DNA from 3 places in the Mesorhizobium sp. KR9-304 genome. Region 1 is predicted to be linked to each of the others. Evidence: predicted binding sites of a transcription regulator. Region 1 holds the regulator's gene; each other region holds the start of a gene.
The links. The regulator LexA, encoded in region 1, represses DNA repair genes until DNA is damaged. The targets are predictions, from matches to a motif close to TGTTCNNNNTGTGTTCNG.
Positions count from the first base shown of each region.

Region 2: a site for LexA is predicted at 1,291-1,308, ahead of ABLE71_RS09180 (helicase-related protein). Genes of this name have one in related genera too.
Region 3: a site for LexA is predicted at 1,246-1,263, ahead of recA (recombinase RecA). Genes of this name have one in related genera too.

Region 1 is NZ_JBDZDN010000002.1:98,242-101,516, reverse strand. It holds gene ABLE71_RS12725 (ComEC/Rec2 family competence protein) at 1-996, shown strand, start outside; gene lexA (transcriptional repressor LexA) at 990-1,706, opposite strand; gene glp (gephyrin-like molybdotransferase Glp) at 1,825-3,033, opposite strand; gene moaC (cyclic pyranopterin monophosphate synthase MoaC) at 3,030-3,275, opposite strand, start outside.
Region 2 is NZ_JBDZDN010000001.1:1,918,923-1,922,197, forward strand. It holds gene ABLE71_RS09180 (helicase-related protein) at 1-1,146, opposite strand, end outside; gene aqpZ (aquaporin Z) at 1,874-2,563, shown strand; gene ABLE71_RS09190 (beta-ketoacyl-ACP reductase) at 2,632-3,275, opposite strand, start outside.
Region 3 is NZ_JBDZDN010000003.1:605,072-608,346, forward strand. It holds gene ABLE71_RS19150 (pseudouridine-5'-phosphate glycosidase) at 1-71, opposite strand, end outside; gene ABLE71_RS19155 (carbohydrate kinase family protein) at 91-1,032, opposite strand; gene recA (recombinase RecA) at 1,319-2,413, shown strand; gene alaS (alanine--tRNA ligase) at 3,159-3,275, shown strand, end outside.

The DNA.
Region 1 (3,275 bases):
TTAATTGCCACGATCTGCTCGACCTGGCTGCGCATCGCGGCAGTGCCGGTGGCGCTCGCGGGTCTACTGCTGCTTTTCGACCAGCCTCGGCCTGATCTTTTCATCGCCGAGGACGGTCGCCTGGTCGGGCTTGGCCTTGGCCACGGACGCATCGCCGTCAATCGCTCGAGGCCCAACGAATTCACCATCGACAACTGGAAACGCGCCTTGCGTGCGAGCGAGGTCGTGCGGCCGGAAGGGAAACAGGAGCGGGTGGCGGCGGCCAAGCCGAGCGAAACTGCTGATGGCAAATTGGCAGCTGAACAGCAGCACCCCCTCACCGTCTCGGTCCTTCGGACCTCGCCACCTCTCCCCCTGCCCGGGGGAGAGGAGCCGCCAATAGCCGGCGTCGCGACTTCTCAGAAACTGGGTTCCTCGCCCCCACAAAGTGGGCGAGAGGTGGCTCGGGCGAAGCCCGAGACGGTGAGGGAGGATTTCGCCTTGTGTGATGATCCCGTCAACTGCCCGGAAAGCGCCAGCCTATTGCAACGGCCAACCACCGACGGCTTCGTCTGCGCCGATGCGCTTTGCCTGGCCCGTCATCCCTCCGGAGCGATCGTCGCTCATGCGCTCGACGCCGAAGCAGCAATGGACGTCTGCGCCACTGCGAGCGTCATCGTCATCGATGATGCGGCGGCGAAGGGCGTCTGCCGCTGGAAGGATGTTCTGGTCGTCACCAAGCGCGACCTCGCGCTCAACAGCAGCGCCGCGATCACGTTTTCAGGTGAGGCCATCGGCGAAGCACCGCGCGTCGCCGCCACGATCGAATATGCAATCAGCCGGCCGTTCCGGCCCTGGCACGAGCAGCGCCGTTTCTCACGCGAGGCGCGGGGCCTCGCGCCCTATCGGCGACCGGACAAGCCAGCGACGCCGACCAAAGGCGCACCGGATTCGCCCTCCCTGGGGCCGGATCCTGCTTCACCGACCGAATCCGCTGATCCGAAAGATGCTCAGTAGCGACGGATCAGCCCGACCAGCTTGCCCTGCACCTTGACCCGGTCGGGTCCGAAGATGCGCGTCTCGTAGGCCGGATTGGCGGCCTCGAGCGCGATCGACGCGCCCTTGCGGCGAAAACGCTTCAGCGTCGCTTCCTCCTCGTCGACCAGCGCCACCACGATCTCGCCGGGGTTGGCCGTCGAGGCGTTCTTGATGATGACCGTATCGCCATCGAAGATGCCGGCCTCGATCATCGAGTCGCCCTTCACCTCCAGCGCGTAATGCTCGCCCGACGAAAGCATCTCCGGCGGCACCATGATCGCATGGGTCTTGTGCTGGATCGCGTCGATCGGCACGCCCGCCGCGATACGGCCCATAACCGGGACGGAGACCGCGGCACTCGCGTCATCGTCGTTGCTGGCGGAGCGCGCACGCGGCGCTTCATGATTTCGCCCATGGCCACCCTGGATGACGCTCGGCGAGAATTTCCTGGCCCCGTTGAGGCCCGGCGCGATCGAATCGGGCAGCCGCAGCACCTCCAGCGCGCGCGCCCGGTTGGGCAGGCGGCGAATGAAGCCGCGCTCCTCGAGCGCGGTGATCAGCCTATGGATGCCCGACTTCGACGCTAGGTCGAGCGCATCCTTCATCTCGTCGAAGGAAGGCGGAATGCCCTGCTCCTTCAACCGCTCGTGGATGAAGAGGAGAAGTTCATGTTGCTTGCGTGTCAGCATAGGAATTTCCCCCGGAATCAAACAGGAATCGAACGTCAAACAAAACCAGAACAAACACTATCTGTTCCAGTTGTGTTCCGCAACTGTTTAAATTTTAATGAATTCGTTGACGATTTGTTCAGCGTAACAGCAGCAGGAGGCAGGCATCGCCCGCCTTGGCGGCCGGCGCGTGGGGCGCTCGAACGACCAGCCCGCCAGCGTCGGCGAGAAGCTTCAGCATCGAAGAATCCTGCACCCCGAAGGGTGTGGCGAGGTATCCGCTTTTTGTTCGCGAGACGGCGGCGCGCACATAATCCTGGCGCGTGTCGTTGGCGGGCATCGGCGCGCCGAGCACGGCCTCGACGATACGGTCCTCGTGCGTGCGTCCGCCGAGTTCTGCCAGCAGCGGCTTGAGGAAGAGATGCGAGCAGACCAGGCTCGCCACGGGGTTACCCGGCAATCCGACGCAACGGGTATCTCCTAGCCGCCCGAACATCAGCGGTTTTCCGGGGCGCATGGCGATCTTCCAGAAGTCGAGCTCCATGCCGAGGCCGGTCAGCGCCTCCTGCACGAGGTCGTGGTCGCCGACCGAGGCGCCGCCGAGCGTCACGATCACGTCGGCGCCGGCGTCCATCGCTTGTCTCACCAGCGCCGAGATCGCCTCGACCTTGTCCGGCGCGATGCCGAGGTCGAGCACGCGCGCCCCGGCTTCGCTTGCGATCGCCGCCACGCCGTAGGCGTTCGACGCGATGATCTGGTCCGGTCCCGGCTTGCTGCCGGGCGCCAGCAGCTCGTCGCCGGTGGCGATGATCGCGACCAGCGGTTTTTTCACCACGGACACGGCAGGGTGGTTCGCCGCCGCCGCGAGCGACAGGGCGGCCGCGTCGAGCACGCGGCCTGTTTCCAGCAGCTTCTGCCCCTCCGCGAAGTCGAGACCGACCGCGCGGATGTGCCTGTTGGCCGCGACAGTCTCGAAGACCTCTATCGCGTCGCCGCCGAGCTTTCTGACATTCTCCTGGATGGCGATGGTATCGGCGCCCTCGGGCACCGGCGCGCCGGTGAAGATGCGCACCGCTTCGCCCTTGCTCACCCTGCCGGGAAACAGCTTTCCCGCCGCCGCCATGCCGATGACGGTCAGCCTTGCGGCAACCTGCGCCACGTCCTCCGCGCGCACCGCATAGCCGTCCATTGCCGAGGCGGGGAAGGGCGGCTGGGTCCTGAGCGCCGCGACGGGTTGCGCCAGCACCCTGCCTGCGGCCTCGGCCAGCGGCACGGTCTCTGCCGCAAGCGGTCCGGCGCCGGCGAGCAGGCGCGCAATCGCCTCGTCGACCAGCAGCAGTCCGGTCATTTTTTTGCCCGAAGTCCGGACCGGGAATCGGCCCTGTAGTCGCCCGACTTGCCGCCGGTCTTTTCGACCAGCCTGATGCCGGAGATCACCATGGCGCGGTCGATCGCCTTGGCCATATCGTAGATGGTGAGGCAGGCGACGGAGGCGGCCGTCAGCGCCTCCATCTCGACGCCGGTCTTTCCGGTCACGCGCGCCAGCGCGGTGACGCGCAGGCCGGGCAGCGCCTCGTCGGGCTCGATGTC
Region 2 (3,275 bases), on a different contig from region 1:
CAGGGCGCATGCCTCCCACAGGAGCGCGACCCGCTCGCGTCCGACGGCGAGGTCGCGGATGACAGGATCCAGCGACAGATGTTCGAGCGCCTGCTGGTCCACCGCAGGCAGCGCCCGCGTCAGCCCTTCGACGGGCGCCGACGTCTCGATCGAGCGCTTGAGCGCTTCGAGGCTCGAGAAGTCGAAGCCGACCGTGCGCCATTGCAGCACCTTCACCGGATCGAAGTCGTGCGTCTCGATCTTCTTGACGAGTTCGTCGTCGAGCGGATCGACCTGGCCGGTCACGCCGAAGGTGCCGTCGCGCAGATGACGTCCCGCGCGGCCGGCGATCTGGCCGAGTTCGGCGGCGGAGAGATTGCGGTACTGATAGCCGTCGAACTTGCGGTTCTGCGCGAAGGCCACGTGGTCGAGGTCGAGGTTGAGCCCCATGCCGATCGCGTCGGTGGCGACGAGATAGTCGACGTCGCCCGACTGGTAGAGCGCGACCTGTGCGTTTCGGGTGCGCGGCGAGAGCGCGCCGAGCACGACGGCGGCGCCGCCGCGCTGGCGGCGGACCAGTTCGGCGATGGCGTAGACCTCGTCGGCCGAAAAGGCGACGATCGCCGAGCGGCTGGGCAGCCGGGTGAGCTTCTTCTGACCGGCATAAGCCAAATGGGAGAGGCGCGGCCGCGTCACCACCGAAATGCCTTTCAGCAGCCTTTCCAGGATGCCGCGTATTGTGGCGGCGCCGAGCAGCAGCGTCTCCTGCCGCCCGCGCAGATGCAGCAGCCGGTCGGTGAAGATGTGTCCGCGCTCGAAATCGCCGGCCAGTTGCACCTCGTCGATGGCGACGAAGGCGGCGTCGGTCTCGCGCGGCATCGCCTCGACCGTACAGACCGAATAGCGCGCGCCGGGCGGGACGATCTTTTCCTCGCCTGTGATCAGCGCAACCTTGTGTGCGCCGACCTTTTCGCAAACACGGCCGTAAACCTCGCGCGCCAGCAGCCTGAGCGGCAGTCCGATCACGCCGCTCTCATGCGCGACCATGCGCTCGATGGCGAGATGCGTCTTGCCGGTATTGGTGGGCCCGAGCACGGCGGTCACGTCGCGGCCCGACAGCACGAGCGGTCCGCGGGGCGGCTCATTCGACTTGGGATGAATGGTCATCGGATCGGAACGTGGCCTTTCTGGCTCTGCGTCTCGTTGGCGGCGATCTGCCCGCAGCGTCCGGGAGGACCTGTGAACACTTAGGGATTTGCGAGCGGGAGCGAAAGAGCAAAAGTACGCCCGAAACGGTCGCGAATTAAGTCTTGGAACGAGTCTGGAACGAATCAGCGACGAATCAGTGACTCGCCCTGATTCAGGTTTTGTTCGCCGCAAGATGTAGTCGGACTCCGTTACTCCCTCACCACATGCTGAATCGCCAAAATGACTCCGAAGTCGACTCCGTCCGGAATTGTACGACCGCGTTAACGATTGCGCAGCGGTCGATGCGCAAAGGCTCGGAGTCGAGCCAAACTTATGAAATCCTTAAGTTTTGCTGCCCGGATATGAAGCTGCCAATCCGGGCTTGGACCCCGTGGCGTTAACGATAGGCCCAAAGGCGGAACGAATCGGCGACGAATCGCTTTCGGGGAAGATTTCCCGTTCTGTTCGCCACAACATCTTGTGCCCGCTCGGGTCTCCCGGGCTATCGCCGCCGCCCGCGCGCCGACGCCTTCCCATAGGCGCGAGGTCGGCGTTAACCACTTCGTCCCGGCATGACACAGCCGGCAGAAATGCCGCGTCTGCAAAATAGCTGTGAGTTGTCCGCTCGCGGCCGCCTGCCGTGGGGAAGGTCGGTTGTCAGCACGGGCGAAGGGTGTTCACTTCGCGCGGGGCATCAGGAGGGATCATGTCTAAAAAGCTTCTTGCGGAATTTCTCGGCACGTTCTGGCTGGTGTTCGGGGGCTGCGGCAGCGCCGTACTGGCTGCGGCGTTTCCCGAACTAGGCATCGGCTTCGTTGGCGTCGCAATAGCCTTCGGCCTGACCGTGCTGACGATGGCCTACGCGGTCGGCGGAATCTCGGGCGGGCATTTCAATCCAGCCGTATCGGTCGGGTTGGCGATTGGCGGCCGCTTCGACGCCAAGGATCTGATCCCCTATGTCGTGGCGCAGGTGATCGGAGCTGTCGTGGCCTCGGCGGTGCTCTATGTCGTGGTGAGCGGCAAGGCCGATTTCGCCGGCATCGGCGGCTTCGCCACGAACGGATATGTCGACGCCTCGCCCGGCAAGTACGGACTTGCCTCCGCGTTGGTCATCGAGGTCGTGCTGACCTTCATGTTCCTGATCATCATCCTGGGCTCCACCCATGGCCGCGTGCCGGTGGGTTTTGCGCCGATCGCAATCGGACTCGCGCTGACGCTGATCCACCTGATCTCCATTCCGGTAACCAATACGTCGGTCAATCCGGCGCGTTCGACCGGCCCGGCGCTGTTCGTCGGGGGAGTCGCGCTGCAGCAGCTCTGGCTGTTCTGGGTCGCCCCGATCGTCGGCGCGGCACTCGCCGGCTTCGTCCACAAGACGCTGCTGGAGAAAGACTGACAGCAGCGGCAAGAAACGAAACGGCGCCTAACGGGCGCCGTTTCAGGCAGAGGTTTCAGGGCGCGCGCTCAGGCGAAATACTGGCCGCCGTTGGCTGATATCGTCGAGCCGGTGATGAAGCCGGCGTCGTCGGACGCCAGGAACACCACGCAGCGCGCGATTTCCTCGGGCTCGCCGAGCCGGCCGACTGGGATCTGAGGGATGATGCGCTCGTTGAGCACCTTCTCGTCGATCGCCTTGACCATCTCGGTGGCGATGTAGCCCGGGCAGATGACGTTGACGGTGATGCCCGCGCGGGCTCCCTCCTGCGCGAGAGCCTTGGTCAGGCCGATGTCGCCGGCCTTGGAGGCGGAATAGTTCGCCTGGCCCGCCTGGCCCTTCTGGCCATTGATCGAGGATATGGTGATGACGCGGCCGAACTTGCGGTCGCGCATGCCGCTCCAGACGGGGTGCGTCATATTGAAGACGCCGGAGAGGTTGGTGTCGATGACTTCCCGCCATTGCTGCGGCGTCATCTTGTGGAACATGGCGTCGCGGGTGATGCCGGCATTGTTGACCAGAATGTCGACCGGCCCGAGATCGGCCTCGACCTGTTTGATGCCGGCAGCGCAGGCATCATAATCGGCGACCGACCATTTGTAGGTCTTGATGCCGGTCTCCGCCGTGAACTTGTGCGCCGCCTCGTCGTTGCCGGCATAGTTGGCGGCGACGG
Region 3 (3,275 bases), on a different contig from region 1:
CGGCCCGCGCCAAGCGCGTCTGCCACCGCGGGCATGATGTCGACGAAGGGGCGGGCGGTATCGGGCGTCATGGCATCTCCGGATGCGGCCTCATCGCATTTCCTCGGGCGCCGACACAAGGGCCAACGCGTCAGCGAACGCTGCCCTCGAGAGCTCCGGCGTTGAGGTCGGGCTCTCGACAGCCAGCAGCGCCGCGGCCACGCCCTGGCGCAAAGCCTGGCTGAGCGGCAATCCCTCGAGCAGCGCCACGGTCATGGCGCCGGCCAGCGCGTCGCCCGCGCCGGTGACGTCGACGATCTTTCGCGGCGCCGGCGGCGCGATGGCAAGGACGTGGAATGCGTCGAACGCGATTGCCGTCCGGCTGCCTTGCGTGACGACGCCGCGCGCGAGCCCGCGCGCCTTCAGCCCGTCGATGATCGCCTCGACTGGATCGTCGCTACCCATGCCGGCCAGCGCTGCTGCCTCGCGGCGGTTCATGTAGAGGCAGGCCAGCGCAGGCAGGATGTCGGTGAGCCGCACCGCCTTGGCCGGCGAGATCGCGATCGCGAAGATCGGCTTTCCCTCGCCAAGGGCCGCCAGCCGCTGCAGCCCGGCGGCCGGAATGTTGGCGTCGCAGAGCACCGCGTCGGCGGCAGCCATCTCCGCACGCAGCTTCGCGCGCCTGAGCTGTTTCGGGAACGCGATCTCGTAGAGCGCCATGTCCGCCAGCGCCGCCACCACGTCGCCCTCGCTGTCGAGCAGCGCCGTGTAGCTGGGCGTCGCGCGGTCGAGGAACACGGCGGAGAGATCCGAAATGCCGGCTTGCGCGATTGCCCGCGCCACCGCATCGCCCACCGCGTCCCCGCCGCGCATCGAGACGATGGAGCCGCGCGCACCCAGTTGGACCGCGGTCCGCAGCGCGTTGAACGCGCCGCCGCCGACATCTTCGCGCATGGCGCCGGGGATCGACGCGCCCGGCACGAAGGTGCCAGTCATCCGGCCGCGCCTATCGACATGTGCGCCGCCCACGGCGAGGATGTTGTGAGATGTCATTTGTGGCCCGCGGCGCTTGCGCAATCCGCCCGGAGATTAGGTCGGCCGACTGCCACGGGCAACCGGAAGCGCCGAATCAGCGGCGGCCGGGATGCCGCCCGTCCGAGATTCCCGCCGGCGGCGTCAGGCGCGGATAGGCCGCAATAAAAGAACGAAACTTGAACGAATCGCATTATGCTAACTCAATCAGGTACATAGAGCCCCTTGCCAAATGAGAACAAAACGGGTACATAGCGTTGAAAGCAGCGAACGTTCCGGCCTTCATTGAGGATCAAGGGGTGATATCATGGCGCAGAATTCATTGCGGCTCGTAGAGGACAATTCGGTGGACAAAACAAAGGCTCTGGATGCCGCGCTTTCGCAGATCGAGCGGGCTTTCGGAAAGGGCTCGATCATGCGGCTCGGGGCCAACGAGCAGGTGGTCGAGATCGCCACGGTGTCGACCGGCTCGCTCGGGCTCGATATCGCGCTCGGCGTCGGCGGCCTGCCGCGCGGGCGCATCGTCGAGATCTACGGACCGGAAAGCTCGGGCAAGACCACGCTGGCGCTGCACACGGTCGCCGAAGCCCAGAAGAAGGGCGGCATCTGCGCCTTTGTCGACGCCGAGCACGCACTCGATCCGGTCTACGCCCGCAAGCTCGGCGTCGATCTCGAGAACCTGCTCATATCGCAGCCCGACACGGGCGAGCAGGCGCTGGAGATCTGCGACACACTGGTGCGCTCCGGCGCGATCGACGTTCTTGTGGTGGACTCGGTCGCCGCGCTCACCCCGCGTGCGGAGATCGAGGGCGAGATGGGCGATTCCCTGCCAGGCCTCCAGGCCCGCCTGATGAGCCAGGCGCTGCGCAAGCTGACCGCTTCCATCTCGCGCTCCAACACCATGGTCATCTTCATCAACCAGATCCGCATGAAGATCGGCGTCATGTTCGGCTCGCCCGAGACGACGACTGGCGGCAACGCGCTGAAGTTCTACGCCTCGGTGCGCCTCGACATCCGCCGCATCGGCTCGGTCAAGGATCGCGACGAGGTTGTCGGCAACCAGACCCGCGTCAAGGTCGTCAAGAACAAGCTGGCCCCGCCCTTCAAGCAGGTCGAGTTCGACATCATGTATGGCGAGGGCGTCTCCAAGACAGGTGAACTGGTCGATCTTGGCGTCAAGGCCGGCGTGGTCGAGAAGTCCGGCGCCTGGTTCTCCTACAACTCCCAGCGCCTCGGCCAGGGCCGCGAGAATGCAAAACTGTTCCTGCGCGACAACCCTGATACGGCGCGCGAGATCGAGATGGTGCTCAGACAGAATGCCGGTCTGATCGCTGAAAAATTCCTCGAGAACGGATCTCGTGAAGAGTTCGACGATGACGATGCGGCGGCCGGCGGCATGTGACCGGCCGGCAGACGATTGTGTTGCGTAACGGATCGCCGGCTTCTGCCGGCGATTCTGTTTTTGGGGTGGCCGGGTTGATTGCTGAACGTTGCCCGTCCGCAAGATCGAGAGGCCGTCATTGTCCCCTCAATTCCCGGGACGTGGATGGAATTTTTTGGAACACCGAGACCGGGATGTACCCCCCACGCGGGGGAGAAAGCGATTTCAACAGCTAAGTGCTGGAAGTGGAATTTTCGAAAGAGCTTTCTTCACCCCCCTCCGGCCTCCCGCATAATTCCTCCATCGCTCTCGCGGGAACCTGGTGCGCACCGGGTATCAGGGAGGGCGGCGGCGCCGGATCGGTCGCGCTAACGGTGGCGCGGCTGGGTGATGAGCCCTGAGGTCCGGGCCCTGACCGAGGTCGCGCGGTGAAAGAATTCGCTGCGTCCCCTCCAGGTGGGGCAAGCACGCCGGCGGGGCGCGGGAGACCGCGCCACGTAACTATAATTGAGAGGCTCGGCCCCGTGCCCCGCTTCCCGGACTCCCGAGCCCGTCGAAGGGCTCCAGCAATGGCCAGATGCGAAAGCAGGCGTGGCGATGATGAGACGCGCCGCGCCCCACGGAGGCCAGCGGAGGCAGCGAGCGCTCAACCGTGAGCGAAAGGAACGCGACCCATGCGAGTTTCTGGACAGCTATGGGAGCGACCGCTAAAAGGCCGAGACCCAAATTTCCGGCCTTTGCGGCCGGCGCATCAAAAGGCATTTCCATGAGTGGCGTGAACGAGATCAGGTCGACCTTCCTCGACTATTTCAGGAAGAACGGGCACGAGGTGGTGGCCTCCAGTCCGCTCGTGCCGCGCAACGACCCGACCCTGATGTTCACC